One region of the Virgibacillus kimchii genome, then DNA from elsewhere that is predicted to be linked to it. Evidence: predicted binding sites of a transcription regulator. Region 1 holds the regulator's gene; the other holds the start of a gene.

Region 1 (15,479 bases):
TACTTCATGGAAAGCGAAATTCTAAAACGCTACCCACATGCAAAAATTGAATGGAAACATCCAATTAATCAACTTCTGATTACAAGTATAGAGTGAAACGCTCACCTGCTAATGCACAGGTGAGCAGGACTACTACGTACTCAGCTGGAAAAAGTCATTCCATTTAATATACATTTCTTTTCTTCTTAGCATAAAAATAATCGGCAGCAGGATAAGCAGAAATAAAAAGATATAAAATGGTGTGAGGTTGGATATCCATCCCCCTACAGACGTATAAACAAATGCCAGTGGAGCATTGGATAACAATGACATTCTCGTATAATCTTTGAATCCTGAAGTGACTTCTATCAGACATATGGACAGAAGATGAAAGTGGATAAATGGAATAAGCCGGAGAACAGCGATTTGCGAAGTTGTGAAGGCTGTATTTTTACCGATAATTTTCTGCTTCAGATACATGAACTTTTCATATGACTTTGGCATCCACCTGATTATAAAATAGAAAATAATGCTTGATAACGTGATGCCGATCAACGAATAAAATGTTCCGGCTACAGGTCCAAACAAGATACCCCCGGATATGCAGATAAACACAACTGGAACAAACACCAACGGTCTTACCAAGTGAAAAATAATAAACAATAAGGGCGCCAACAAACCGCCTGTACCAATTACCGCAACCAGGTAATCCCCTACATACTCCATTTCCTGCCTCCTTTACACCATTCATTTTGCACTGCAGTACATGTATATGACAATAGACGAGCTATTATGACATGGAATTAAACAAGTAACCTGCAAGTACGATATTTAGCACGAGCATGATCGGCATGCCAATCTTAAATGAAGTATGTCGTGTTTTGTGACGATGAAAATTCATACCGAACATCACACCGAGTGAACCTCCTAATGCCGCAAGCATCCAAAAAGTACGTTCAGGGACACGGTATTTTCTTTTTACTGCTTTTCTCTTGTCGACACCCATGATAATAAAGACCAATACGTTAACTGCAATTATGTAGAAAAGAAGCATGGATAGATTATTCATTACTTAATCCCTCCGTATCACATTTATATTGGAAAGCCTATTTTCCAGCTCTCGTTTCTGTCCTTGAGAATGCTTCTCGCGGACATTTGAACCACTGCTTTTGCCATTTCTGGCCTTGAGAACACTTCTCACGGACATTTGAAGCACTGCTTCTGACAATTTTGTCCTTGAGAATATTTCTCGCGGACATTTGAACCTCTTCTTCTCCCGTTTCTAGCCTTGAGAACACTTCTCGCGGACATTTGAAGCACTGTTTCTGACATTTCTGTCCTTGAGAACACTTCTCACGGACATTTGAAGCACTGCTTCTGACAACACTGTCCTTGAGAACACTTCTCGTGGACATTTGAACCTCTTCTTCTCCCGTTTCTGGCCTTGAGAACACTTCTCGTGGACATTTGAACCTCTTCTTCTCCCGTTTCTGGCCTTGAGAACACTTCTCACGGACATTTGAAGCACTGCTTCTGACAATTTTGTCCTTGAGAATATTTCTCGCGGACATTTGAACCTCTTCTTCTCCCGTTTCTAGCCTTGAGAACACTTCTCGCGGACATTTGAAGCACTGTTTCTGACATTTCTGTCCTTGAGAACACTTCTCACGGACATTTGAAGCACTGCTTCTGACATTTCTGTCCTTGAGAACACTTCTCGTGGACATTTGAAGCACTGCTTCTGACAATTTTGTCCTTGAGAATATTTCCATGTGCATTCTTAAGTTAGAGATCTGGATTAAACTCCTGCCGGTGAATATTTACCGGAATTTATAACTGTTTTATTGCTTGCTGGCGTAAATTGCTCCAATTCACACATTTTTTCCAACCCTCTACCTAATAAAAAGGCCAAATCCTTCCAAGCACTATACAGGATTTGGCCTAATTAATACACTATATCTTATTTTAAAGCTTCTTTTGCTTTATCTGCCAGCTGAGCAAAGGCTTTTTCGTCATTAATTGCAAGGTCAGAAAGCATTTTGCGGTTTACTTCGATGCCCGCCACTTTCAATCCATGCATTAAACGGCTGTATGAAAGATCATTCATACGTGCTGCAGCATTAATACGTGTAATCCATAATTTACGGAAATCACGTTTTTTCTGTCTGCGGTCACGGTATGCATATTGACCTGATTTCATTACTTGCTGTTTCGCTGTTTTAAACAGCGCTCTCTTCGAACCATAATAACCTTTTGCCAGTTTAAGGACGCGTTTACGACGTTTGCGCGTTACTGTTCCACCTTTTACACGTGCCATAATAATTCCCTCCTAATACAAATCAAAATCTATTTCATTCGTTTTATTTTATTTATAAGGCATCATTGTTTTAATACGTTTGAAGTCTCCGGAAGACACAATTGCACTTTTGCGCAGTTTGCGTTTTTGTTTTTGTGATTTATTTGCAAACATGTGGCTTGTGTACGCATGTGAACGTTTCAGTTTTCCGGTTCCTGTTTTTTTAAAGCGTTTTTGAGAACCTTTGTGGGTCTTCATTTTAGGCATATTGATTTCCTCCTTGTTAACTTAAATTGTTTCCTCAAATACCAAGCTTACCACTCATAAGCGGCGAAAGCCCTGGCTGCAATTATACAGATAATAGAATAAACCTTTATATTTGCCGGTAGATTACTTGTCTTTATCTTTGACAGGTGCAATCATCATAAACATATTGCGGCCTTCCATTTTCGGCTTGGATTCCACTGTTGCAATATCTTTTACTTCCTCAGCAAATCGATCCAGCACTTCTCTGCCGAGATCCTTGTGGGTAATTGCACGGCCACGGAATCTTACTGCTGCTTTTACTTTATCCCCTTTGGAAAGGAATTTCCTTGCATTTTTCAGCTTTGTTTCGAAGTCATGATCTCCGATACCGGGCGTAAAACGAACTTCTTTAACGTTAATTACTTTTTGCTTTTTACGGGCTTCTTTTTCTTTTTTCTGCTGTTCAAAACGATACTTCCCGTAGTCCATAATCCGGCATACCGGCGGTTTTGCATTGGGTGCCACGAGCACCAAATCCAAATCACGCTTCCGGGCAATTTCCAGGGCTTCCTGTTTTGATTTCACCCCGAGTTGATCCCCTGTAGAGTCAATGAGACGTACCTCTCTCGCACGAATCTTTTCGTTAACATTCATATCTTTGCTAATAGCCAAGCCACCTCCAAATATTGTTGAATCTGATCCTGACAAGTGAAAGTTATCCATTAAAAAAGCGGGCACACGAATGCACCCACCTATCTCCATAGTTAAAAATCAAAAGATGTTTTGACCAGCCAACTGCTTCTTTAGCGTTGATCAGGTGAGAAGCGGGTGCTTCTACTTGTCGTAAGATCATTCAGTTTTATTAACTAATATAGCTTATCATGGATTCCAACTTGTGTCAAACAACTTTTAACAGCACCACTTACTGACCAAACGTCTATGATTTTAACAGTGCCTTTTCTGTAATTTCCTTTTTAATCATTGCTTCAAAGTCATTATATCCCAAAGTCTCCGTTTCTTTCTTTCCATAACGGCGAACATTGACGGCTTCTTCTTCCATTTCTTTATCTCCAAGAACGAGAGCATAAGGTATCTTCTGCGTTTGTGCCTCGCGGATTTTATAACCAATTTTTTCATCCCGTTCATCCACTGACACCCTTACACCAGCAAAGCGAAGCTGCTCTTCCACTTTTTTCGCATAATCCAAATGTGCTTTCGGTGAAACAGGAATGACTTTTACTTGTACCGGTGCGAGCCATGTCGGGAAAGCCCCTTTATATTCTTCAATCAAAAATGCGACAAAACGTTCCATAGTTGATACTACTCCACGGTGAATGACAACCGGACGGTGTTCTTTTCCATCTTCCCCGATATAAGTTAAATCAAAACGTTCAGGCAGCTGGTAATCAAGCTGCACCGTTGAAAGAGTCTCATCTTTGCCTAAGGCCGTTTTAACCTGGACATCTAATTTAGGTCCATAAAAAGCAGCCTCACCTAATGCTTCCACATATTCCAGATCCATTTCTTCCATCGTTTCCTTCAACATACCTTCCGCTTTTTCCCACATCTCATCGTTGTCAATATATTTTTCTTTATCTTCCGGATCCCGGTAGGACAAGCGGAAATAGTAATCATCTATACCAAAATCTTTGTAAACCCGTTGAACAAGCTCCACTACCCGGATAAATTCCTCTTTTAACTGATCAGGACGGGCAAAAATATGCGCATCATTCAATGTCATGGCACGTACACGCTGCAGTCCTGCCAGAGCACCGGACATTTCATAGCGGTGCATGGTTCCCAGTTCGGCAATCCGGACCGGCAGATTACGATAGCTCCACAACTGGTTTTTAAAAACCATCATGTGATGGGGACAATTCATTGGACGAAGCACAAGTTCTTCATTATCCATTTCCATCGTAGGGAACATATCATCCTGGTAATGATCCCAATGACCGCTTGTTTTGTAAAGATCCACATTTGCAAGTACCGGTGTATAGACATGATCGTAGCCCAGGCGCTCTTCAACATCGACAATATATCGTTCGATCTCACGGCGAATCGTTGCCCCTTTTGGCAGCCACATCGGCAATCCTTGTCCAACATCCTGAGAAACGGTAAAAATACCAAGCTCTTTTCCAAGCTTCCTGTGATCTCGTTCCTTTCTTTCCTCGAGAATACGCAAATACTCCTCGAGCTGCCCCTGTTTTTCAAAGGCTGTACCATATATCCGCTGGAGCTGCTGGTTATCACTGTCCCCTCTCCAATAAGCGCCGGAAATGCTTAACAGTTTGAAAGCTTTTATCTTATTGGTTGAGGGTACGTGAATCCCCCGGCAAAGGTCATAGAACTCTCCTTGTTCATACAAGGTAACCTGTTCATCCTCGGGGATGGCGTCAATCAATTCCTGTTTTAAATGGTCATCCTTAAACATTTCTTTAGCTTTATCCCTGCTCACTTCCAGGCGTTTTATTTCCAGTGCTTCATCTACAATTTTTTTCATTTCCTTTTCAATTTCCGGCAGATCGTCAGGTGTTATTTTATGATCCATATCCATATCATAATAGAAGCCTTCTTCAATTACCGGACCTACGCCAAACCGCACATCTTTATACAGTCGCTTAATTGCCTGAGCCATCAGGTGTGCGGTGGAGTGCCGCATGATATCAATACCTTCTTCATTTTTGTAAGTAATGATTTCAAGCTTACCGCCATAATTCAGACCTCGTTTTAAATCAATTTCCTCCCCGTCCAGCTTAATGGCAAGTGCCTGCTTTTTCAGTCCGGGTGAAATGCTTGCCGCAATTTCTTCTCCAGTCGTTCCTGCGGGAAAGTCCTTTTCCGCCCCATCAGGAAAAATAATTTTAATTTCTTCTGCCATCATCTTCACTCCTCATTCTTATAATACTGTTTGAAAAAGTGATCTGTCCTAAAAAAGCTATTTAATAATCAGGAACCCTGACAGCCTTTTTGTCACATTTTCCTTAAATGCTACATATGTGGTTCTGCAGAAATGTCCGCATCGAAACAAAAGTCTTGGAAAATAGACTAAAATAAAAACGCCCACCCCCTTGCTTCATTGCAAAGGGACGAGCGCTTGAGACGTCGTGGTTCCACCCAATTTCCCGCAAAATTTGCGGCTTCATGATCTTTAACGCAAGATAAGACGCTGCTGTTTCAATACAATCCCCAGCAGAGTTCCAAGGTGGTAATTGATTGGTTATACAGGGAAGCTTCCAGCCTTGGCCTCCTTCTCTGGACTGTATATTTACCAAAAAATTTTGTCCTTGTCATCACTTTTCTTTTATCCAATTTGCCAAGCAATATAATATAATTCGTATTATAGCTTTACATTTAATGAAAATCAAGTGTTATTTCTGATCATTCATTTTTTTATATGGAAAAGGGAAATAACGAATATCCTTAAAGGCTGCTTTTTCCTGGAAGATATTGATGATCGTCAATGTCTTCGGTTCAGCAGGGTCATTTCCATAAATTTTTATCTTTTCCGGCGCCATGGCAATGAGCGGTGCCAGATTCATTTCATTTTCATCCAATCCAAATATATACAATGCCTCGTTTTGCATCCGTTCCCTTAATTCCTTATTAGAAAAAGGTTTCCCATGTTCATTAAAGAATATAAAAGGATCACCCTGGAGCATATATATGAGCGGGACAGATGACTGTTTTTTGGTGATATAATTCCGAAGTACATTAACAAATTCCTGATGTTCCTCTTCCCGTTTATACTCATCAATTGCCAGTCCTACATAATGTATGAGTTGATCTTTAAAAGGATTGAGGCAAAATTTTACAAGTGAATCAAAATGTACAACCGCAGTATGTTTTATATTTGATATAAATAAAGAGTGTATTAATTCACTTGGATCTTTGTTTTTACGTATTTTCAGGCTGTCTTTATCTTCTCCGGAAATAATCCACCGGGTAAGGTCCTGTATTCGCTCCCTCTCGATAGGATTTGTATAATAATAATAGTCTCCAATAATACCATCGATCATTTTCCCTAAACGGAATGTCAGAAATACATCTACCATCGCCTGGGTAACCACATTAAGAAATTCCTTTTTCGGCATCCTCTCCTCCAACTGTATTTGATTCCCCCATGTGTCATCCGTTTTCCAGGTTAATTCAAATTCTTTATGGTAATGGAAAATCTCCTCGCAAAAACGAATGACTTCTTTGTTTGATTCAAAAAAAAATTTCAGCAAAAATCATCACCCTCGCCCAACACCAAACTGTTACATTATATGGACAAAAGTGGCTAAAAATGAATAAACCGAAAAACTAGTAAAAACTTTTACAGCTAGAGTCGGAAAGAGGATTCTTCTAAATCATAGGCAAAAGAAGGAGGCGGGTTTGACGTGGTTTTAATTACTCACGTAGCGATGATTTACACATGAGTTCCGAACATACTCGGCGACTCTTTGAAAATGAAATGCTGACGAGAATTATTGCGGGTCCTCAGGGTGAGAACAGTTTTTTCTCAAGGCAAAGAGAAACAGAGAAAACCGCCAATGGGAGTTACATTTTAGCACAGAGGCTGGGACATAACTTTAACGTCCAGCAGAAAATCCAAACAAATCATGGTGATAGAGTATCACCGGCCGCTCCGGGAATATACTTCGCTTTCCAAGTCCCAGCCTCTCGTACTGGAAAGCGAAGTTGGTTGTCGGAACAAATAAGTATACTAAATTTCTGCTTCTTGTTAATTAAATATTATTCACAGCCTCTTAAAATATTGTTCCAGATATATGCTTATGTGTGCAGCAGATATTTATTATTCTCTCCTATTACTCCCAAACAGTTTAACTTCTCTGCTCACCTGCCTGATCCGCTCTATTATACGTCCGGCCTTTACTGTTTCAATTCCGCTTCTAGTGGAAGCAAGATGATCCTCCAACTGTGCCAGACTATAATTGGAAGTAAAGAAAACCGGCAGGCCTTCCATCATTCGATATTGTAAAATAGATCCGAGGATTTCATCCCGGAACCAGGATGATTGCATTTCTGCTCCGATATCATCCAGCATCAGCACATCCGCCCGTTTAAAAAAGTCTATTTTTTCATTGATGGAATCATCTTTTAATGACGATTTCATTTCCCGAACAAATTCCGGCATGTATATGAGGGACGAAGAAATATTTAATTCTTTTAATTTATTTGCCAATGCACCGAGAAAATATGTTTTCCCCACACCAAATGGGCCATAGAAATATATCCCCTTTTCCGGGAGGCCGGACTTACTCTGCTCCACAAAATAAATTAATTGCTTTATCGCTTCATTCCTTTGCGGATCCCCACTATCAATATCAGCAAGGTTTGCTTTTAGTATTTCCTTTGGCATATATAAGCTCTGGACGAGTTTTTGTTGCTTTCGTTTATTCTCTTCATCCACCCTGTTATGGCACTTTTCATAGGATAAATGTATTTCTCCGTTATTTACTTCAAGAATAGGAGAATACCCCTGGATCATATTTATGCAGGAACCATAAGACGCACAGTCACTGCACTGTTTGGACTGCGTTTTGAATTCATGTAACTTAATCAGGTTTTTTTCAATTTCACTATCCGTTAACTCAGGGTGAAAAGATAAAAATTCTTTGATATCAGGGTCCTGCAGAATTTCCTGCTTGACCTTCGTATAGTTCTCCTGGAAGTTCACGTTTTTTTCCATCCATTTTCTTAACGTTGATTGTACCGGCTTCATCAAAACCATCCTTAAAAACGATTAGTTTTTGCTGCCGCTTGAATACTGACGCAGCAACGCTTCAATCTCTTTTTGTTCCTGTTTCACATCGGCTGTCTCCCGCTTGATTTCCGGTGCTTTCTGCTTTTGTTTCCGTTCCTTAAACCAATCCGGGACAACTTCGGTTGATACCGGCTTTTTATAATAGTTGTTCGTCCTTGTCTTCTGTTTGTTCCGGTATCTTTCTTTTTCCTTTTTGGCAAAGCGCATCGCTTCTTTGGCTGTCGATAAGTTAGCCCTTGACCAATGACTGGCTATCTTTTCCATATATCCCTTGGATAACCGCATATTGGATTGCAGCAACACATAATGGATAAGCACATTCATTACCGGAGAAGGCAACCCCTGTGAAACCATTACCTCCCGAATGACTTTCATATCCTGTTCAGATGCCTGTTTCCCTTTTGATAAGTCCTCAAGCAGCTGCTTTGGTGAAATGGTTTCCAGTTCATGAATCAGCTGCTCTTCCTTGGAAACAGGCTTTTCCAACATTTGTTGATCGCCAGTTGTTTCCTTCTCAGTTAATTTAATGGTTTTTCCATTATTTTTTGTTTTAAATAAATCATGGCAGGCAGTTTTAAACTCTTCTATATGTAACTCATTTTCTTCAGTTAATGCCCATTGCAACGATTTTTCAATTTCAAACATTTCCAGTTCATACAGTTGCATCATTTGTGCAATTATTTTCCGGTTATCTTTGGAAAGTACCCGATGGGCAGGAATCATCCGCTGTTTTAACATTTGCTCAAGCCAGGAAAAATCAACCTCGGTTTCATCTCCCATACCCTGCACATTGTTTTCTGTGATCACTTCAGGCGGCACCATTGGCTGAATCGTTTCAAATATTTCATGAAAACCGGCGGTAATTTCTTTTCCGCGATTATGAAGTGGCGCGGGTGAGAAATAGTTCTTTAATCTGGAGAATTTCGCCTCTCCGATATGATGATACAACAACTGTGTCAGCATGGCATCCGTGAAGAAGGCCTTTGTTCCAAATGGCGGTTGTAATTCATATATAAATATACGTTTGCCTTCTGTCTGTTTCTCAAATACTCTTAATAAACCGATCCCCTCAAGGGTTACCCTGGTGCGGTATATTTCATCCAGGGGGAGGTTTAAGTAATTCATTAATGTATGGTGAGTCTGTGCCTGTTGTTCCACTTGCAAATCTATTTCATGAAGCAGTGTCTGATATAATGTAACAGCTCTGCTTCCGATAAGCGGCTGATATAAATGGGTTAAAGACTGGGTATAATCCAAAGGTAAATCCGCATATATGGATGCGTAATATCCATCAACCGGTAATATTTTTCCAATACTTTTCATTTTTCTCTAACCCCTTTTAGTCGCGATTTAAGAATCATTTTTTGAATCGGTTTTGATCAGATCCTTCAGTTCATCAAGAAAGACACTGATATCCTTAAACTGACGATAAACGGAAGCAAATCTGACATAGGCCACTTCATCTACTGACGAAAGACGGTCCATGACAATTTCTCCCACTTCTTTGCTGTCCACTTCCGCATTTCCTCTATTCCGCAATTCCTTTTCCGTGTCCAGCGCGATTTCTTCAATTTTATCCAAAGGAACCGGTCTTTTTTCACAGGCTCTGATCAAGCCCCTGACCAGTTTTTCCCTGCTGAACTCCTGTCTCGCCCCGTCTTTTTTTACAACAATTAAAGGTACTTCTTCCACTCGTTCAAAAGTAGTAAAACGAAACCCGCACTCTTCGCATTCCCGCCTTCTGCGGATAGCCTGTCCTTCTTCAATTGGCCGGGAATCGAGAACTTTTGTACTTTTATTATGGCAATTTGAACATCTCACTTGTTCCACCCCTATTATTTTCTACCCCTTTAATCAGCCGGGGGTAATTCTTTGTCCAATCGTTCGTATAAATGGCTGATCACCCTTCTATTGTGCCCGAAATCAAAAGGCATCACACCCTCGGCAGTTGCTGAAAAATCAATGGCTGTCCGGAAAGGCCGTACCATAATGACGGTAGCTACAATAAAAGTTTTTTTTCCTCCTGTAATATAAAAACTCATTTCTCCATGTTCTTTTGAAATGGCATTTAATTTATATTCCGTACTATTCTCCACCATATCTTCCAGGAGATCAAAACCTTGTTCCTTTGTTATTTTATAATACCTTGTTCTCAGCATAGGATCCCAATGTCGATCCTTGGTTTCATGGTTATTGCTGAGATACTTAAGCAAAAAATGACGAAAAGACATATTTTCAGCACCCTATTTCCATTCTCTTTTATCTATTTTACCACGATTCCAATGAATCCTCTATCCGTAAAATATAAAGTCTGTTTTATCATCATATAACCCACTATATTATTTATTGGCTGAAACCTTGGTTACACAGCATTACATTCTATTCTCTAATGCTTTGGAAAATCTCGCACTTGTAAAGCTTTTAAGTGCTACGGTTCAACAGTTCCTCGTCCCACCATAAACACTTACCGGGATTTTGTATTTTTAACGTATAAAAAAGGTACACCAGTAATTGATGTACCTCATCTTTTAAACGATAAAGAGTTATGAAATTTTTGCGTGTTTCTGATGCATATAACTGCCGACATACCTGGTTAAATCCAGTACACGTCTGGAGTATCCCCACTCATTATCATACCATGCCAATACTTTTACTTTCGTACCTTCCATTACCATCGTTGACAATCCATCGATGACAGCTGAGTATTCGCTGGTCGTGTAATCAACAGAAACGAGTGGCTCATCACTGTAATCAATGATACCATTTAATTCATTTTTGGATACCTGCTTAAAGACTTCGTTAATTTTTTCAGGTGTTACTGTTTCTTTTACATCAACAACCAGATCAACCAATGACACATTAGGTGTCGGGACACGCAGCGCCATTCCATGAAGTTTGCCGTTTAAATGCGGCAGCACCTCCCCAAGCGCCTTTGCTGCACCGGTCGATGTAGGGATGATTGATTGCGTCATCCCTCTTCCTCTGCGCAAATCCTTATGGGGATTATCCAAGTTCTTCTGGTCATTGGTAAATGAATGGACGGTGGTCATCAAACCGTTTTCAATAGAAAAATTGTCATCCAGTACTTTTACAACTGGTGCCAGACAGTTGGTTGTACAGGATGCATTGGAAATAACATCATCCTGAGCGGGGTCGAAAGTCTCCTCATTTACTCCCATTACGATGGTTTTATCCACCTGTTTTCCAGGTGCGGTAATAACAACTTTTTTCGCCCCGGCTTCCATATGGAGTCCGGCACTTTCCTTCGTCTTAAACTTGCCGGTCGCTTCAATAACAACATCGATATCAAGTTCTTTCCAGGGCAGTTTTTCCGGTTGTCTGGAATTTACAATCGATATCTTTTTATGATTAATTTCCAGTCCGTCCTCAAGCGCTTTCACTTCCCCCTGAAAGCGGCCATGGACACTGTCATATTTGATTAAATGGGCCAGCGTTTCTGCAGGATAACTTGCATTTATCGCTACCACTTCAAATTTTTCATCCACTACAGCCTGGCGAAACACCATTCGTCCGATGCGGCCAAATCCATTAATAGCAATCCGGGTCTTATTCATCGCAAATCCTCCCATATATGTTACACTCATTTTCTGTTTTTCCTGTAATTAGTATAACATATTTAGCGGAAAATGTACGTTTTATTGCCAGGTTTATATATGTTTATATTTTTTGAATAAAAAGACATAAGATGGTATTAAAAATCCGCCTGTACAGACGGATTTCCTTTTTTATATAATCTCCCAGTCTTTTAAAATCGACTCCAGCTGCCGGAAGGAATCAAACTTGCTTCCATTATTATTAATTACTTTATCCGCCAGTTCCGCTTTCTCCTTCGCAGGAATCTGGGTCTTGATCCGTTGCATGGCTTCATCTTCCGAATAGCCATTCCTCTCCATCAGCCGTTGCAGCTGGACTGATTCATCTGCATAGACAACAAGCGTTTTATCGACAAACTGGGTCAATTTACTTTCAAATAACAGAGGTATATCAAGAACAATGCACTTTTCTTCATTTTTAATATAATCATCCCGTTTTTCCAGCATTCTTTCTCTGACTGCCGGATGTACAATCTGATTTAATATATTTCGCTTTGACTCATCCGCGAACACGATTTGCCCCAACGTTTCCCTGTCCAACGTCTTATCTTCTCTCAAAATTTCTTCTCCGAACGCATCAATAATTTCTTTATACGCTTTTTCACCGGGTTTTACTACCTCTCTGGAAAGTTTATCCGCATCAATAACTGGTATGTTAAAATCATCAAACATGAGGGAAACAGTGCTTTTTCCAGTAGCTATACTGCCGGTTAAACCAATTACAAGGGTCATTTTCTCACCTCTTTCAGCTTCTGGCATTTATTGCAAACATGGGTGCCCCTTCCGCCCACTTTCATTTTGACGATATGTTGGCCGCAGACTTTACACCCTTTATTTTCCTGACCATAGACAAAAAGCTCCTGCTGGAACATCCCCATATCTCCTTGTGAGTTAACATAGGAGCGTATTGTCGTTCCGCCTTGCTTTACTGCACCGTCCAAAGTCTCAATGGCATGCTTTCTGATTTTCTTAATTTCTTTTTGTGTCAGTTTTTTTGCTTGTTTTAATGGATGAACACCTGCTTTAAATAATGTTTCATCTACATAGATATTTCCAAGTCCGGCAACAACTGTCTGGTCCAGTAATACTGACTTTATAACCCGATCCGTTTTCTTTAATTTATTTCACTAGCGTTGCATTAAAAAGTAAAAACAATGTCAATCAATAAATTTGGTAGCTTCAGTTATTTAGTTCAATTTTCTGATAAATACCTAGTTTTATTCGAGAAAAAAAGTTAATAGGCTTTAAAGGTAGCCCTTCATCCATTTTTAGAATTTTATATATTTATTAGTTAACTGGATCGTAGCTTAGATCATCTAAGTGCAAAACCTCCTCTGATTCGTATTGTGCCAAGGTTTCATTAAAAACCTTTTCGTGGTCCAGCCTTCGTCGTCCATTGGATGATCGTTCTGGTTTCCTGAATAATTCGGAAATAAAAAATGTCATGGATTGTGACCAGAAATCACGGGTCCAACGCAACATTTCGACTAAAGTTCCTTCATAGCCCAACTTGTTTTTCATTAACAGGGTTAGGCAGAAAGTAATCATAGCTATTAGTATTTGATTGTATACAGCGTTTTCACTCTTTCCATACAGTTTTTTGATAACCAGATGTTGCTTTATCCATTTGAAAAACAATTCAATTTGCCAGCGATGCCGGTAAATATCACTGATTTCCTGTGCACCGACGGTTGCATCGTTACACACAATTCGGATCTGGTTCCCTTCGCTGTCTACAGTTTCTATTAACTGCAGCGGATTCTTCATGTTTCCAATCTTCACGATCGCATGCCTGGAGATTGAAGAATCCTCATCTACCGGCAATTCCTCGATGACATTTACAACAGTATTCGATTTAATTCTTGTGGCAAACCGGATACCTTTTTCACAATAATAATCAAACTTAGCAAAGTTGAAATAACCTCGATCGAAGACATGAAGGACCCCTTTATCCGGCACAATTAATGAATCCAACTGAGTTTCATCAGCAGGTCTTGCAGGGGTAAGTATCATATCATTTGGATAAGAGATATCATCACAAAAGACGATGGAAGTATGCATCTTCACTCCCGCTTTTGTCTCCCGAAAATCTGCCCATTCATATTGGCTGAGACACATGGAAATGGTCGATGAATCAATCAGATGAAGCTTTCCAAGTGATTTGTCTGTCATTGTTGGGCCAAGTATTTGGTGCAGCTTTTGAATTAAATGATGCAGGATCGCCTGAAAAATCTCGGGTGGAATATCTCCATTTTTTCGAGAGAGTTGTGATTTACTAATGCTCTCTATACCAACAAGTCTTTGCACCGTTTTCTTTCGTTTAATCGTATCACTTATCCGCTTCAGACTATCTAAGTTTTTTAACTGGGCATAGATAAAAGCATTCGTAAACGTAAGTACATCAAGCTTTTTGACGTATTTGTCAACTTCGGCATGATCAATCATTTTTTGTATTACCTTTGAATCTAATGGATGAATGTATTCCTTGAATACAGTTTTTATGGTATTATTGTCCATGGTTTCTCCTTATAGTTAGGGATTTGGACAGGACTACCATACCCTAATTATAAGGTTTTTTTAATGGATTTTAAAGTGAAAAGATCTAATATTACCAACTTTCAAATAAAATATTTTACTTGATTTTTTAATATTATTTTCCTGCAACGCTAGTGAATTTATTTGTAAAGTAGGTAAGTGTAAAGGCTTCATCAAATGGATCCGGACCGAGCGTATTTAACGGCTTATTTAAAAGCTCCTGTCCTTTTGGATAAACATGCATCGTGCCAAATTTGCGGACATCATTATAGCGGAGTTCTTCTCCATCCGTATATTTGAAAATAACATGGGTATGCTTTTTCACCGGTTCATTTGAGTCATGTACACTATACTTTCCTTCCATCCGCAAATGGGAAATGAGTACATAATCATCAAGCTGGAACAATAGAAATTTCCCTTTCCTGGTGATATCCTGTATTGTCTGATTCGTTAACAAAAGTTTAAATTGTTCTATATCATCCGGCTGTTTTATTATTTTTGGCCAATGTACGATGACTTCTTTCATTGTTTTATTTAAAGTTAATTGCTTTAATGTTTCTTTAATCGTCTCTACTTCCGGTAATTCCGGCATTCCCCTCAAACTCCTTACTTAGCGTCAAACCAGCTTTCCCCGTAAGCATAGTCCACCTTTAAAGGGACATTCAGCTGAACAGTCTGCTCCATCATTTCCGGCACTATTTTAATCAGATTATCCAATTCCTGCTTTGGCGCCTCAATGATCAGTTCATCATGAACCTGCAATAAAAGCCGGGCTTGAAGCTTATCATCTTTTAATTTTTCGTATAGATCGATCATTGCCTTTTTAATGATATCGGCGGCACTTCCCTGAATTGGTGTATTCATCGCGGTTCTTTCACCAAAACTTCTCACGTTAAAGTTGCGGCTTGTAATTTCAGGAAGATACCTTCTTCTTTTCATCAATGTGCTCACATAACCGTTTAGTTTTGCCTCCTGTACTATATCATCCATATATGCTTTCACACCGGGATAGCTCTCAAAATAACGTTCAATAAACTGT
Region 2 (15,479 bases), 280 kb from region 1:
CTTACCTTTAAATTAATGACAAGCCATGGATATAGCGCCGTATTTGTAACGGTGTTTACGGATTGAAATAATTTTGTGTATTTTTCATTCATTCGCAAATGGTTGATGATTTGCTGTAACCTCGGGCTGCCGAAATGTATCCATTCGGCTTTTGGATCACTTTTTGAGGGATTGGTGTTTAAGCTTAATTGCATCGGTTCTCCGGGTTGTCCCATTTTTTTTATATAATGCCAATAGAAGGGGCGGTTCATTAAAGCTCTGTCCATGTCTTCTGTCAGCTTTATACGAAGTACGCCGTCATGATTGGATAAAATTTCACAATGATGAGCAGTAAAATAGTTAAATAAAAAGGCGTTTAAATCATTAATTGCCATATTGTTCATGCTCCTTTGCCTCTTCATAGTGATGTTGTATGATGGAAGAAAGGTTATCCAGTTTAATCCTCGCTTCTCCAACGGAAGCAGAATCATTAAAAATCGTTCTGACTTCCTTTTCCATATTCTCTATATCCAGTTCGGCCAATATATCATCCAGTTGTCCGATCACTTGTTCAAAAAGTTGGATCTTCTCATACAATAAAGACATAATGTGTTCTTCTACTGTATCTTTGATGGCGAAATTATAAATGTGCACATCATTTTTCTGACCGTATCTGTGAATACGTCCAATTCTTTGCTCCAGCCGCATCGGATTCCATGGCAAGTCATAGTTAATCATGTGGCTGCAAAACTGCAGGTTGATTCCTTCTCCTCCAGCTTCTGTTGCGATCAGCACCTGGGCATGATTTTGAAATAACTGACGCATCCAGTCTTTTTTGCCTTTTTTAAAACCGCCTCTAAACGGAACGGATGAAATACCATGCTGCTGAAGATACCATTGTAAATATAGTTGGGTAGCTCTGTACTCCGTAAATATTATTACTTTTTCGTCACCTGTTTCCTTGATTAATTCTACTGCTTTTTCAGCTTTTGTGTGGTGAGGAAGCTGTTCAATCCGGCTTATAATTTCATTGATATGATCATTTTCCTCTGTCTGTTCAGCAGATTTTTTCAACGATAAATAACAGGCTTCCCTGGATGAACATAATTCTCTTAAAAAGGTGATCTTTGAAAAAGATGAATACGACCGTATATTATTTTCCAACTGGGAATAGACCATTTTCTCTTCCTCGGAAAATTCTAACCAAACTGTATTAATATGACGTTTAGTATCACTGAAATGGGTATCTTTACGGGTGTTACGAACCATTACCTTTTGAACCAGCTGTTTTAAATAGGCATCTTCTTTTATCTTATTCCGGTGGTTTCCATATTTTTTGATAAAAGAATCGTAGTTTCCCAAATGTCCCGGCTTTAAAATTGAAACCAAATTAAATATTTCAATCAGCTTATTTTGAACAGGTGTAGCTGTAAGCAGCAGACAATACTTTTTTTTCAGGGAGCGGACAAACTGATAATTTTTCGTTTTATGGTTTTTCAATTTATGTGCTTCATCTATAATAATAAGATCGTAGTCTATATCCAGAATTTGTTCTCTGTGCGGAGAACGTTTTGCTGTATCAATGGAGGAAATCATAATGTCGACTTGTTCCCATGCATAATTTTTCCTGTGGCCAACAGCAGGAATGAAAAATTTTCCGTTCAATTCTTTTTCCCACTGATTCACAAGGGAAGCAGGAACTAGAATCAGTATTTTTTTAGCGAGGCCCCGCACCATATATTCCTTTAGTATAAGACCGGCCTCAATCGTCTTCCCGAGTCCAACCTCATCTGCGAGTATTGCTCTGCCGTTCATCTGGTCAATTACCTGGTTTGCACAGTTTATCTGATGTTCCATAATTTCCAGATGAGGCAGATAATCAAGTGATCGCAAGCCGTTAAAATTGCTGCTCATTGTGGTTAATTCAGCTTCATAAGTCATTTGAAACAGCTCCCAAGGAGAAAGCCTTTCTCCCTTATCCAAACGATGCTGAAGCTCGTCAATAAAATCTTTATCTTTATGAAGATGGATAGAATGCATAGCTATCTTCCTTTTTCAGATGATGGTAAACCTCTACTTAATGTTTCTTTTCTATGGTATAATAGGCCATAACAAAACAGATTTTTCACTTTAACGTTATGTTAGTATTGCCAAGGTGAGCATTTTTATTATTAATAATAGCGAATGATTGCAAGGGGAGAGATTACTGTTGAAGTTTAACAGTAACGCCGAAGGAGCAAGCAGAAATGTGAATCTCTCAGGCAAAAAGACTCTTGCGGGACGCGCCTCTGGAGAGTGTTTACATAGGTAAACCACCCACGAAGCAAATACCCGGAAGGAATATACATTTTGGGTATGCAACTTTCTGGTTTAAGGACAGAGATTTCATGAGTAAACTTAGTGAAATCTCTGTTTTTCTATGATTTTTATATTGAATTGGAAAGGAGCTAACAAATGACTAATTTAAAGCGAACACCCATTTTCCCGGAATATGAAAAACTAAACGCAAAAACCATTGATTTTGGTGGCTGGGAATTGCCCGTACAGTTTTCCGGCATTAAAGAAGAACATTATGCAACAAGAAATCATGCCGGTCTATTTGATGTTTCTCATATGGGGGAGATCACGGTGAAAGGGCCAAAGAGCCTGGAGTTCCTCCAGAAAATGGTAACCCAAGACGTCTCAAAGTCGACACCAAACCGTGCACAGTACACGTTTATGTGCAATGAAAACGGGGGAACTGTTGATGATTTTCTGATTTATATGATAGGGGAGGACGATTATTTACTAGTTGTAAATGCGGCAAACACAGAAAAAGATTATGAATGGCTTCTTAAGAATAATGATTACACAGAAGACGAGGTAGAAATAAAAAATGTTTCGGAAGACTATGCACAGCTTGCTCTGCAAGGACCAAAAGCAGAAGCTATTTTGCAATCGTTAACAGAAACGGATCTAAAGAGTATAAGGTTTTTCCGATTCAATCAGGAAGTTGTATTCGGTACACTGAATTCTCCTGCTTTAGTTTCCCGTACAGGCTATACCGGCGAAGATGGTTTTGAAATTTATATAGACAAAGACCTCGGCAGAGAGCTCTGGAAAATGATTCTTGAAGCAGGTGAGGGTAAGGGGTTGAAACCAGTAGGCTTAGGCGCCCGGGATACCCTGCGTTTTGAAGCAAACCTTCCATTATACGGCCAGGAGATTTCAGAAAGTATTTCACCTGTGGAAGCCGGCATGGCCTTTGCTGTAAAAGTGAATAAAGATGAAGATTTTATTGGAAAAGAAATCTTGAAAAAACAAATAAATAATGGCCCTGACAGGAAATTGGCAGGTATAGAGATGATTGATAAAGGAATTCCGAGAACCGGTTATGAAATATTGGATGGAGAAAAGGAAATAGGGTTCGTTACTTCCGGAACACAATCGCCGACACTGAAAAAAAACATCGGCCTTGTTCTCGTGGATTCATCTTATGCAGAACCAGGAACTGAATTTAGTGTAAAGGTTAGAAAAAGAAAATTAATGGCGAAAGTAATCGAAACACCATTCTTAAAAAAATAGATCGCTTAAATTAGGGAGGTAAAAAAATGGAATTTCGTTATTTGCCGATGACCGAAACCGATAAAAAGGAAATGCTGGAAAAGATCGGCGTATCATCTACAGACGAACTGTTTTCAGATATTCCAAAAGAAGTTAGGCTGGAGAGGGAATTAAACCTTCAAAAACCAGCCAGTGAATATGAGCTGAAAAAAGAACTGACAGAAATGGCAGGAAAAAATGCTAATTTAACAGAATATCGTTCTTTTTTAGGCGCTGGTGTTTATGATCATTATATTCCGTCCGTCGTTGACCATGTTATTTCCAGGCAGGAATTCTATACTGCTTACACACCTTACCAGCCGGAAATTACACAAGGTGAATTGCAGGCTATGTTCGAGTTCCAGACAATGATTTCTGAATTAACTGCCATGCCTATCGTCAACTCTTCTTTGTATGACGGGGGAACAGCTGTAGTTGAAGCTGTGCACTTGAGTACAGCCCAGACGAAACGCAAAAAAGTACTCGTTTCTGCTGCCTTACATCCTGAACACCGTCAACTTGTTAAAACAGCTGCAAACGGGAAGAAGCTTGAAATTGTAGAGATTGATTACAAGGACGGTGTTACTGACCTTGAACATCTGGAAAAGGAGCTTGATGAAGATACTGCTGCAGTATTAGTACAATATCCTAACTTCTTCGGTCAGATCGAGCCACTGGAAGAAATAAATAAACTTATAAAGGCGCAAAAGAAAACCATGTTTATTGCTTCCAGTAACCCTCTTTCTCTTGGGTATTTAACGCCTCCAGGAGAATTTGAAGCTGATATTGTCGTTGGGGATACACAAGTATTTGGTATTCCGGCGCAATTGGGCGGACCGCATTGCGGCTACTTTGCAACGACTAAAAAGCTAATGCGTAAAGTACCAGGACGTTTTGTTGGTCAAACAACTGATGAAGATGGCCAACGTGGGTTTGTTTTAGCATTACAGACAAGAGAACAGCATATCAGGCGCGAGAAAGCAACATCTAACATTACATCCAACCAGGCCTTAAATGCTGTGGCCAGTTCAGCTGCAATGAGTGCTCTTGGTAAGAACGGTGTGAAAGAAATGGCAAAGTTAAATATGCAAAAGGCAAGATATACCAAACAAAAGTTGGCAGCAGCTAACTTACCAGCTGTATTTAATGGTACATTTTTCAATGAATTTGTAATTAAACTGTCCAAGCCGGTTGATGTTGTAAACAAGGCGTTATTTGAGAAAGGGTTTATCGGCGGATTTGATCTTGGCAAAGTATATCCGGAATTAGAAAACCATATGCTGATCGCTACTACTGAAATCCGCTCCAAAGACGAAATCGATGCATTCGTAAAAGAAATGGGGGATATCAATGGCTAAAGAAAACTTTCCATTAATTTTTGAACGAAGCAAGGAAGGCAGATCGGGCTATAATCTGCCAGCACTTGATGTTCCTGAAGTCAACCTTGAAGAAGAAATTGAGGAAACATATATACGTCAAGTTGATGCGGCACTTCCTGAAGTTGATGAATTGGAATTAATGCGGCATTACACTGGGCTGTCCAATCGCAACTTCGGTATACTTTCCGGATTTTATCCGTTGGGGTCTTGTACAATGAAATACAATCCAGTGGTTAACGAAGATATCGCCCGACTTCCCGGATTTAGTCATATCCATCCATATCAGGATCCAAAAACAATTCAAGGTGCACTTGAATTGATGTATGACTTGCAAGTACATCTTGAAGAAATCACAGGAATGCATGAAATTACTTTACAGCCAGCTGCCGGTTCACAAGGTGAGTGGACATCACTCATGATGATTAAAGCATTTCACGAAGCGAATGGTGATCACCATCGGAATGAAGTTATTGTTCCTGATTCAGCACATGGTACAAACCCTGCTTCTGCAGCAGTTGCCGGATTTAAGGTTGTTGAAGTTAAGTCAAATGAAAATGGACTCGTTGACGTTGACGATCTAAAACGTGTAGTAAGTGAAAATACAGCAGCATTGATGTTAACAAATCCAAACACATTAGGTTTATTTGAAACAGAAATCGTTGAAATGGCAGAAATAGTTCATGGTGTGGGCGGTAAATTATTCTATGATGGCGCCAATCTAAACGCTATTATGGGCTATAGTCGACCTGGAGACATGGGATTTGACGCAGTACACCTGAACCTTCATAAAACATTTACCGGACCACATGGGGGCGGCGGACCTGGCTCCGGTCCAATCGGGGTTTCGGAAGAACTGGCACCGTTCCTGCCAAAACCGGTAATACGTAAAAATGATGGTATGTATGATTTTGACTACAACCTTCCACAATCCATCGGTATGGTGAAAGGTTACTACGGAAACTTTGGTATTAATGTTCGTGCTTATACGTATATCCGTACCATGGGGGCAGAAGGGTTAAAGAAAGCCAGTGAGTATGCTGTACTTAATGCAAACTACCTGATGCGCAGCCTTGAAAAAGAATATGAACTTCCATTTACACAACATTGTAAACACGAGTTTGTCCTGTCTGGTAATAAACAAAAGAAACTTGGCGTAAAGACATTAAATATCGCCAAACGTCTTTTGGATCTGGGAATACATCCGCCGACTGTTTACTTCCCGTTAATTGTAGAAGAAGCTATGATGGTCGAGCCTACGGAAACTGAATCGAAGGAAACATTGGATCATTTCATCGATGTCATGCTTCAAATTGCGGATGAAGCGAAGAACAATCCGGAAATTGTTCAAGAAGCTCCACATCACACAGCTGTTAAACGCCTGGACGAAGCAACTGCATCACGTAAACCGGTTTTACGCGCTCAATTAGAAGGCTAACTTTAGCGAATGGAAGAAAGAAAAACATGAAAAAGATTGAACTCATGTTGTCGTAATTTGGATGTTTATCTGCACATAACTGTTAAAAGTAAATCGAAGTACAGCTAACAAAATTTTTCCGGGTCAACCGGAAAAATTTAAACAAAAAACTCCTGAGCTAATGAACAGCTCAGGAGTTTTTGAATCTTTATTTTTTTACTTTTATTTTCCCTGTCCATTTTTTAAATCCGCCTTTGAGTGTATTTATATCCTCATAGCCTTTTTTTCGCAGCAGTTGTGCTGCTCTGGCGGACCTGGAACCTCTTTGGCAGTATAAATAGACCGGCTTGTCTTTTCTCAATTCCACCAAACGTTGTTTCATCTGGGTAACAGGAATATTCCTGGCTCCGAGAATATGCCCTCTCTCAAATTCCTGCGGTTCCCGCACATCAATTAATTGGGCTTTTCTATAGCCTTCCCGAAATTGATCCTCAGTTAAAACTTTTAAATAACTCTTTTGTCTATAATAGCGAAAAACCATTACTGCTATAAAAATTACAAGTGCCAAGATAAGAATTTCCATACATTTCCCCCATTTATTTAACTGCCTGTATTTCCATTATAGGATGAAGCCTATTATTTTTCAAAACTTTTATCTATGTGCTACAATTACTTTCTGTCTGCCTCGTTTTTTAGTGGATAAAAGTCAGATTTCATTGAGAGGCAATAATAGAATAACAAAATTTGTCCACCACCCAATCTTTGCAAAAAAATCTCTTTTATAATTAATTGAGACTTTAAGCTCACTTTATCATCGTTTTACATAGAATATCATGGAATTTCTTTTTTGACAGAACCATTGAAATTTGCTTTTAAACACAATATATAGTGTTCTTCATAAAAAATAATTCAATATATTGTTTTGGAATGATTAATTGTGGTAATGTATTACTAAACGGTTAAAAACACTAACTAGACAATGATAACCAATAAAGGAGTGTGCATATGTCGACAATTGTTGAAGCCAACAAGCGTATAAATGTACAAGCATTGAATCAGGATATTAAACTATTTCCGCAGGTACACCCTATTACCGAAGATATGAAATTAAGTCATAAAGGGGTATCCCGCCTTGTTATGCTCGATCGGTATGCCTTTAAGGACACGGAAAAGAAAACACTCAAAGAAGGGGATTTTGTTGTATTAACAGTAAAAGCTGACCCTAAATTCCCCGCCAGAGGGCTTGGATTCGTAAAATCGATTGACTGGTTTAATAAAGAGGCGGAAATACAAGTGGACAGTGAGTATGTATCCGTTCTGGACCAGGATGAGGAAGCCAAAACAGGGATTGTAAAACGCAAGCTCGATGTGATTGATAAACCACTTGAAATTTTTTATGAACAAATTGCAAAAAGAAATGCACAGGGACTCTCCGCTGTAGAAACTTCAGAAGTAAAGCAGCAGGAATGGTTCAGCAAATTCAATGATGAACTCAGCAATATGAACTTTATCCCGGCAGGAAGGGTCCTTTATGGTGCCGGCGCTGATACGGAAGTAACCTATTTCAATTGTTATGTCATGCCATATATTAAGGATTCCCGTGAAGGCATTTCCGACCACCGGAAAAAAGTAATGGAAATTATGTCTAGAGGCGGGGGAGTGGGAACAAACGGATCTACACTCCGTCCGCGGAATACACTGGCCAGAGGGGTAAACGGAAAATCTTCCGGATCTGTATCTTGGCTTGATGATATTGCAAAACTTACGCATTTGGTTGAACAGGGTGGTTCAAGACGTGGAGCTCAAATGATCATGCTCGTGGACTCTCATCCGGACATTATTGAATTCATTATTTCCAAAATGCAAAACCCAAGAATTTTACGCTTCCTGATCGAAAATACAGAGGATGAACAAATCAGACGAATGGCAAAAGAAAAACTGAAGTTTACACCATTAACGGATACGGAAGCGGACCTTTACCAGGGAGTCGTCAATTATAGAAATATGCCCGGATCCGGAGGTTTTACAAATGCTGCCATCGGGGAAGCAGAAGAAAAGTTGCGGACGGGCGGAACATACTCCGTGCACAATCCGGAGTTTTTGACCGGCGCAAATATTTCTGTGTGCCTAACCAATGAATTTATGGAAGCAGTGGAAAATGATGATTATTACGATCTTCGGTTCCCGGACGTGGAAAATTATACGAAGGAAGAAATGGAAGCATATAATGAAAAATGGCATGATGTTGGCGATGTAAGAAAATGGGAAGAAATGGGTTACGGTGTACGTGTATACCGACGTGTAAAAGCGAAAGAACTGTGGAATTTAATAAATATTTGTGCCACTTATTCTGCAGAACCCGGTATTTTCTTTATTGATAATGCCAACGACATGACAAATGCCAAAGCATATGGGGATCAGGTAGTAGCAACAAACCCATGTGGGGAACAACCGCTCGCCCCTTATTCTGTCTGTAATTTAGCTGCCGTTAACCTGGCCGAGATGGCAAATAAAGCAACAAAACAGGTTAATACAGAAAAGTTAAAGCAGACAGTGAGAACCGGGGTGCGCATGCAGGATAATGTGATTGATGCAACTCCGTATTTCCTGGAAGAAAATAAAAAGCAGGCACTTGGTGAAAGACGAATTGGCCTTGGTGTAATGGGGCTTCACGATTTATTAATATATTGCGAAACAGCGTATGGATCAAAAGAAGGTAATAAGCTCGTTGATGAAATATTTGAAACGATTGCAACTACTGCCTATAGAGAATCCATTGAACTGGCAAAAGAAAAAGGAAGTTTCCCATTCCTGGTTGGCGATACAGAAGAAGAAACAAAAGAATTGCGTGAAGCATTCATTAATACCGGTTATATGAAAAAAATGCCTGAGGATATAAGAGAGGGTGTAATTAAACATGGAATCCGAAATTCCCATCTGTTAACTGTTGCCCCTACGGGAAGCACCGGTACTATGGTAGGTGTCAGCACGGGGTTGGAACCATATTTTTCCTTTTCTTATTACAGAAGCGGCCGACTCGGCAAATTTATAGAAGTAAAAGCAGATATCGTTCAGGAATACTTGGACAATAATCCGGAGGCAGATCCGGATAATCTACCGGACTGGTTTATAACTGCCATGGATCTCGAGCCGGAAGCACATGCTGATACACAGTGTGTCATTCAGCGCTGGGTCGACAGTTCCATATCCAAAACAGTAAATGCACCAAAAGGCTATTCTGTGGAGCAGGTGGAAAATGTATACCAGCGTCTCTACAACGGTGGTGCAAAAGGCGGGACCGTTTATGTTGATGGAAGCCGTGATACGCAGGTCCTGACTTTAAAAGCGGAAGAAAACTCCTTTGGGGAGCAAACAGAGCTGTTTGAAAAGTCGGATTCTCCAAAGGTTGTATTGATGGATACAATACAGGAATTGGAAAAAACAGATGTTACCATCGGTTCTGAAATTGGTGACACCTGCCCTGTCTGCAGAGAAGGAAGCATAGAAGATATCGGCGGATGCAATACCTGTACAAACTGTAATGCCCAGCTGAAATGCGGGCTGTAATAAGCGTCTAAAAGAGGCAATGCCAATTGTGTCAAACCAAAAGCAAAGTGGGGGTTTGAAGCAAAGAGGTTGCCTCTTTTCTTTTTGGGCATTTAAGTATATCCCATTCATGCTGCCCATCTGAGCAATTGATGTATTTGTTGTAAAATCAGGGCCGTGTTCACAGCAAATACTTGTTTAAAGGAAGCTTTTACGTTATGCTCGAGACAGCAACAATGTTGCACTTGATAAAAATTATTGAAATGAGGAGATGCTATGCCTACACCAAGTATGGAAGATTACATAGAACAAATATACAATCTGATAGAATCCAAGGGATATGCCAGAGTATCCGATATCGCAGAAGCGCTGCAGGTGCACCCTTCATCTGTTACAAAAATGGTGCAAAAGCTGGACAAGGACGATTATTTAAATTATGAAAAGTACAGAGGGCTTATCCTGACACCTAAAGGAAATAAGATAGGAAAACGGCTTGTTTTCCGTCATGAGCTGCTAGAAGAATTTCTTGAAATCATTGGTGTAAATAAAGAAAATATATATGAAGACGTAGAGGGTATTGAACATCATTTAAGCTGGAACTCGATTGACCGGATTGGTGACCTTGTAAACTACTTTAAAGAAGATGAGACAAGAATAGATTACTTAAGAAAAATTCAGATGGAAAGCGAGAAATGATAAAAGGAAAATGGCAAAAACGGATTAACCTACATTTTTTATTGTTCTAAATCATTCTCCTTAAGCTTACAAATATAAAAAAGCCAACGAGGAGAATAACAGATGAAAATTGATGGGGTTTTTTCAGGTGGGGGAGTAAAGGCCTATGCATTTATAGGTGCACTGGAAAGTATTGAAAATAAAAAACTGCAGTTGGAACGTGTGGCCGGTACATCGGCAGGAGCTATTATAGCTGCTTTTATAGCAGCGGATTACCGAGGCAGAGAAATCAAAAACTTATTAGACGATGTAAATCTGCAGCAATTCGCCGACCCACCGAAAATTACAAAGCTGCTCCCTTTCAGTAAATGGTTCTTTTTATATTTTCAACTGGGTATCAATCGTGGAGACAAATTGGAATCATGGTTATACGAAAAAATGGCAAAAAAGAACATTTTTACATTTAATGACTTAAAGCCCGGCTATTTAAAAGTGGTGGTAAGCGATCTTTCCTTAGGCAAGCTAGTGGTTATTCCTGATGATCTGGACAGGATTTACGGTATTAACGGCAAGTATTTTCCTGTAGCTAAAGCAGTAAGAATGAGCGCCGGTTTTCCTTATTTTTTCATGCCAAAAAAGCTGCCGGGAATAAATACAAATAAAAAAAGCATCATAGTTGACGGAGGATTATTAAGCAACTTCCCGCTTTGGATATTTGATAAAGGTACATACAAACGCGACAGGCCCATTCTGGGAGTGAAATTAAGCACTTCCATGGACGAACATCATCAACCCCATAAAATAAAAAACGCCCTCCATATGTTCCAGGCATTGTTCTCAACGATGAAGAAAGCGCACGATACAAGGTATATATCCACTGCCGAAAAGCAAAATATTATTTTCATTCCTGTGGAAGATATCGGAACGACTGATTTCTCAATTAATAAAAATACAACTGATTGTTTAATTCAAACCGGTAGGGAATACACAGATACATTTTTAAAAAACTGGCCAAAATAAATACGGTTTACGATTATATTACTAAAAAAAACCGGGCTTACAAAGAAGCCCGGTTTTTTGGATTTGATTTATTTCCATCAATTACCCGCAGATGAGAAGCCCGTTTATGAAGCTTCTTTCGGGACTGCAACGATGTGTTTGCTTTTTTATTTTTAGCCATCATGGCACGACTCGGTTCTTGACTTTTATATTTTGCCTTTGATTGCTTAACCGCTTGTTTATACTTTTTTGCGTCATTGGAAGGAGATTTTTTTCTGAGAAACACGAAGTAAATGATCCCAAAAATGGCCAGACCGAAGGCAAGCATGACTAATATATTCGTCAGAAAGCCTACTGTATTCGTGAGTAGTTGGGAAACTAAACCAATAGCAGCTAAACCAATGATGATATATACCAATGTTGCTAATTTATTACTGGACATGAAAAAGCCCTCCTTTCTTTAATAAATCATTTCAACAGTATTTTCTTATAGTATAATTAAGATTAACAACAAGAGCATGAAGGTGAACAGGCTCTATGTTTTATATACCACTTTAACCTATTTTTACACCTTATTTTAATAAATTTAAATAACTCGTCTTCATATTTTAATGATACCCTTATATGCTTTTGTATATGCAGGAAATGTATTTTTATATATAATATCAGATAATAGTTATTTTAGAAAATTTTCAGCTCACGAATATAATAATATTATAGCATAATAATTCGTCCGGGAAACTCATTGTTTTAACAAATAATGGTCATACTATAAATTGGAGGTGACCATTATGAAGGAACAACAGAATCAAACGGAACAAAATAAGCGGGAGGAACCCCTGTCTTTGATAACAAGAGCAATGATTACCGGATTTACCGGAGGCATTACTGCGGGAATTGCCGGATTAATCATGTATTATTTTAATTTTACGGAGGTGTCTCCTAAATCCTTTGTTTTGCGGTCATGGATTCGGGCACCATGGGTTGAGGGATGGCTTGGCGATGCAATCACCATTATCATCATCGGATTATTATCCCTGTTGATTGCCTTTATTTTTTATATTACTCTCAGGAAAGTGTATACGATTTGGACGGGAGTTATTTTTGGCATTATTCTATGGGGGATAATTTTTTTCGTTTTACATCCGCTGTTTCCTAATATTCCCATCTTTACGGATCTGGAGATCAACACTTTGGTTTCCACTGCGTGTCTATTTATCTTATATGGTACTTTTATTGGTTATTCCATTGCTTATGATTATCATGATACAAAGGAAAAAGAAAATAAGGAGCAAGTGCAGGGATAAAAAAGTGAAACGATCTATACGGACAGCAGCACTTTATCGTTATCCAAATGAAATCGTTTATGATAAACTTAAATCGGCATGTAGATATTGGAAATGGGAAGGATGATTTCATGGCAATATTGGATAAAGTGAGAGAAGCGCTTGATCAGCACGGGGTGGATGGAATTTTAATTACGAGTTCCATCAATAGAAGGTATGTTACCGGGTTCAGCGGAACTGCCGGGGCCGCTTTAATAACAGAAGGAGACGCCCGTTTTATTACGGATTTTCGGTATACGGAGCAGGCGGCTGAACAAGTGAAGGATTTTCAAATTGTGGAACATAAACAATTGCTGGAACAGGAAATTAAAGATCAATTAAAAGAAATGAATGTGAAACGACTTGGATTTGAAAAGGACCATGTAAGCTACAGCAAGTATGAAAACTATTATAAAATGCTTGATGTGGATCTGGTTCCTATCAGTGGGGTAATAGAAACACTTCGCTTAATTAAAGATAAAGATGAAGTGGAAATAATGAAAAAAGCTGCCAAGATTGCAGATGATGCTTTTGAGCATATTCAATCATTCATTAAACCCGGAGTGAAAGAAATAGAAATATCAAATGAACTGGAATTCTTCATGAGAAAACTCGGAGCCGTTTCTTCCAGCTTTGATATTATTGTTGCTTCCGGCTATCGTTCAGCACTTCCCCATGGAGTCGCTTCGGAAAAAGAAATTCAATCCGGTGAGCTCGTTACCATGGATTTCGGTGCGCTGTACCAGGGGTACTGCTCTGATATAACACGAACTCTGGCAGTTGGGGAAATAAATGAAGAACTGAAAAAGATTTATGACACTGTATTGGAAGCACAAAGGCGTGGTGTGGACGGTCTTCGTCCTGGTATAACAGGAAAAGAAGCGGATGCCCTTACAAGAGATTACATCAAGGAGAAAGGATACGGGGACTATTTTGGCCATTCTACCGGTCATGGCCTGGGTATGGAGGTACATGAAGGTCCTTCGCTTTCCTTCCGGTCGGATCAAAAACTGCAGCCCGGCATGGTTGTAACTGTCGAACCAGGTATATATGTCCCTGAAGTGGGCGGATGCAGAATTGAAGATGATGTGGTGATTACGGAGACAGGTAATGAACGTCTGACATTTTCTTCTAAAGAATTAATATATGTTTAATGATCAATTAGGTAGAGAGGAGTATGTACATGATTTCAGTAAACGATTTTAAAACAGGTTTGACGATTGAAACAGATAATGATATTTGGCAGGTTATGGAGTTCCAGCATGTCAAGCCCGGTAAAGGAGCAGCATTTGTCCGTTCCAAGCTGCGCAATTTAAGAAATGGCAACATACAGGAAAAAACCTTTCGTGCCGGGGAAAAAGTAGGGAAGGCACATATCGAAAATAAAAAAATGCAATACCTGTACGCTTCCGGTGATTCACATGCATTTATGGACACGGAAACCTATGAACAAATTGAATTGACAACAGATCAAATGAAAGAGAACTTAAATTTTATGAAAGAAAACATGGAGGTTTCCGTTCTTGTTTATGAAGGGGAAGTATTGGGGGTCGAATTGCCCAAGAATGTGGAACTGGAGGTTATAGAGACAGAGCCTGGAATAAAAGGGGATACATCAAGCGGCGGCTCCAAACCCGCTACGCTGGAAACTGGATTGACAGTTCAAGTCCCATTTTTCATTAATAAAGGAGATATGCTCGTGATCAGTACTTCTGAAGGGAAATATGTATCCAGGGCATAATAGTTAAACAAGAAACAGTCCTCATTGAAGGACTGTTTTTTTTGTGATTGTTAGTTTCCAATATTTTCAAATTAAGCTTGTTTCATATATAGCTTTATTTCACTTGGTTTAATTGATTTATTACAAAATAATATCCGGACATAAATGCTTTGGCCAATCCTATTTTGCCTTTTATCCTTCTTGTTTAAAACGATGAGGTCATAATTTTTATTGGACAACATACATTTACTATTAAGTATCTATTAAAAGTGGGGACAGGTTATGGAAGCAATTTTATCGTTATTTCCCGATCCTTTCAAAAAGGTGATTCAGGAAGAAATCAAGACGCGCTGGGACGAACTGCAGGAAATTCGAATGCGCCTCGAACAGCCGATAGAACTTATCTTTAATGACAGAAGTGCATGGCTGTCTTCATGTAAACCGAATAAAAACGACTTTATTTTTATTATTAATCAATTAAGTGAACATTCCCTCTATCGGATGGAAAATGAACTCAGGGAAGGATACATGACAATCGAGGGAGGGCATCGGGTGGGATTAGCCGGAAAAGTCACAACAGAAAAAGGAAGAGTAAAGGCAATCCAGTATATTACATTTTTAAATATTCGGATCGCGAAAGAAAAAATTGGAGCAGCAGTACCGATTATACCCTATATATATCATCATGGGTATGTAAATACGCTAATCATCGGCCCACCGCAAACAGGGAAAACCACCCTGATAAGAGATATAGCGAGAATCGTCTCTTCAGGAAGAAAGGGAGTTCCTGGGAAAAAAGTGGGAATTATTGATGAACGCTCCGAGATAGCTGCCTCCATAAAAGGGGTTCCCCAGCATAA

What was found. The regulator NrdR, encoded in region 1, represses ribonucleotide reductase genes. The targets are predictions, from matches to a motif close to AACACNATATATNGTGTT.
Region 2: ACZ42C_RS05225 (vitamin B12-dependent ribonucleotide reductase) is a predicted target of NrdR. The motif match lies at 7,230-7,247, and genes of this name have one in related genera.

What each region holds. Positions count from the first base shown of each region.
Region 1 is NZ_AP043951.1:1,308,992-1,324,470, forward strand. It holds gene ACZ42C_RS06715 (sigma-w pathway protein ysdB) at 1-96, shown strand, start outside; gene ACZ42C_RS06720 (TVP38/TMEM64 family protein) at 133-705, opposite strand; gene ACZ42C_RS06725 (DUF1294 domain-containing protein) at 770-1,048, opposite strand; gene ACZ42C_RS06730 (hypothetical protein) at 1,086-1,706, opposite strand; gene rplT (50S ribosomal protein L20) at 1,940-2,296, opposite strand; gene rpmI (50S ribosomal protein L35) at 2,345-2,542, opposite strand; gene infC (translation initiation factor IF-3) at 2,666-3,175, opposite strand; ribosomal protein L20 leader region at 3,238-3,367, opposite strand; gene thrS (threonine--tRNA ligase) at 3,459-5,402, opposite strand; gene ytxC (sporulation protein YtxC) at 5,893-6,750, opposite strand; gene dnaI (primosomal protein DnaI) at 7,320-8,249, opposite strand; gene ACZ42C_RS06765 (replication initiation and membrane attachment family protein) at 8,271-9,614, opposite strand; gene nrdR (transcriptional regulator NrdR) at 9,642-10,112, opposite strand; gene ACZ42C_RS06775 (cytosolic protein) at 10,142-10,522, opposite strand; gene ACZ42C_RS06780 (glyceraldehyde-3-phosphate dehydrogenase) at 10,835-11,866, opposite strand; gene coaE (dephospho-CoA kinase) at 12,038-12,637, opposite strand; partial or broken gene ACZ42C_RS06790 (zinc finger domain-containing protein) at 12,634-13,026, opposite strand; gene ACZ42C_RS06795 (IS4 family transposase) at 13,193-14,422, opposite strand; partial or broken gene ACZ42C_RS06800 (DNA-formamidopyrimidine glycosylase family protein) at 14,580-15,032, opposite strand; gene polA (DNA polymerase I) at 15,047-15,479, opposite strand, start outside.
Region 2 is NZ_AP043951.1:1,027,892-1,043,370, reverse strand. It holds gene ACZ42C_RS05255 (YqhG family protein) at 1-383, opposite strand, end outside; gene ACZ42C_RS05250 (DEAD/DEAH box helicase) at 364-2,019, opposite strand; glycine riboswitch at 2,164-2,262, shown strand; gene gcvT (glycine cleavage system aminomethyltransferase GcvT) at 2,434-3,543, shown strand; gene gcvPA (aminomethyl-transferring glycine dehydrogenase subunit GcvPA) at 3,570-4,919, shown strand; gene gcvPB (aminomethyl-transferring glycine dehydrogenase subunit GcvPB) at 4,912-6,375, shown strand; gene ACZ42C_RS05230 (rhodanese-like domain-containing protein) at 6,563-6,937, opposite strand; gene ACZ42C_RS05225 (vitamin B12-dependent ribonucleotide reductase) at 7,360-9,921, shown strand; gene mntR (transcriptional regulator MntR) at 10,177-10,596, shown strand; gene ACZ42C_RS05215 (patatin-like phospholipase family protein) at 10,699-11,595, shown strand; gene ACZ42C_RS05210 (SA1362 family protein) at 11,633-12,016, opposite strand; gene ACZ42C_RS05205 (YqhR family membrane protein) at 12,366-12,881, shown strand; gene ACZ42C_RS05200 (M24 family metallopeptidase) at 12,992-14,053, shown strand; gene efp (elongation factor P) at 14,083-14,640, shown strand; gene spoIIIAA (stage III sporulation protein AA) at 14,902-15,479, shown strand, end outside.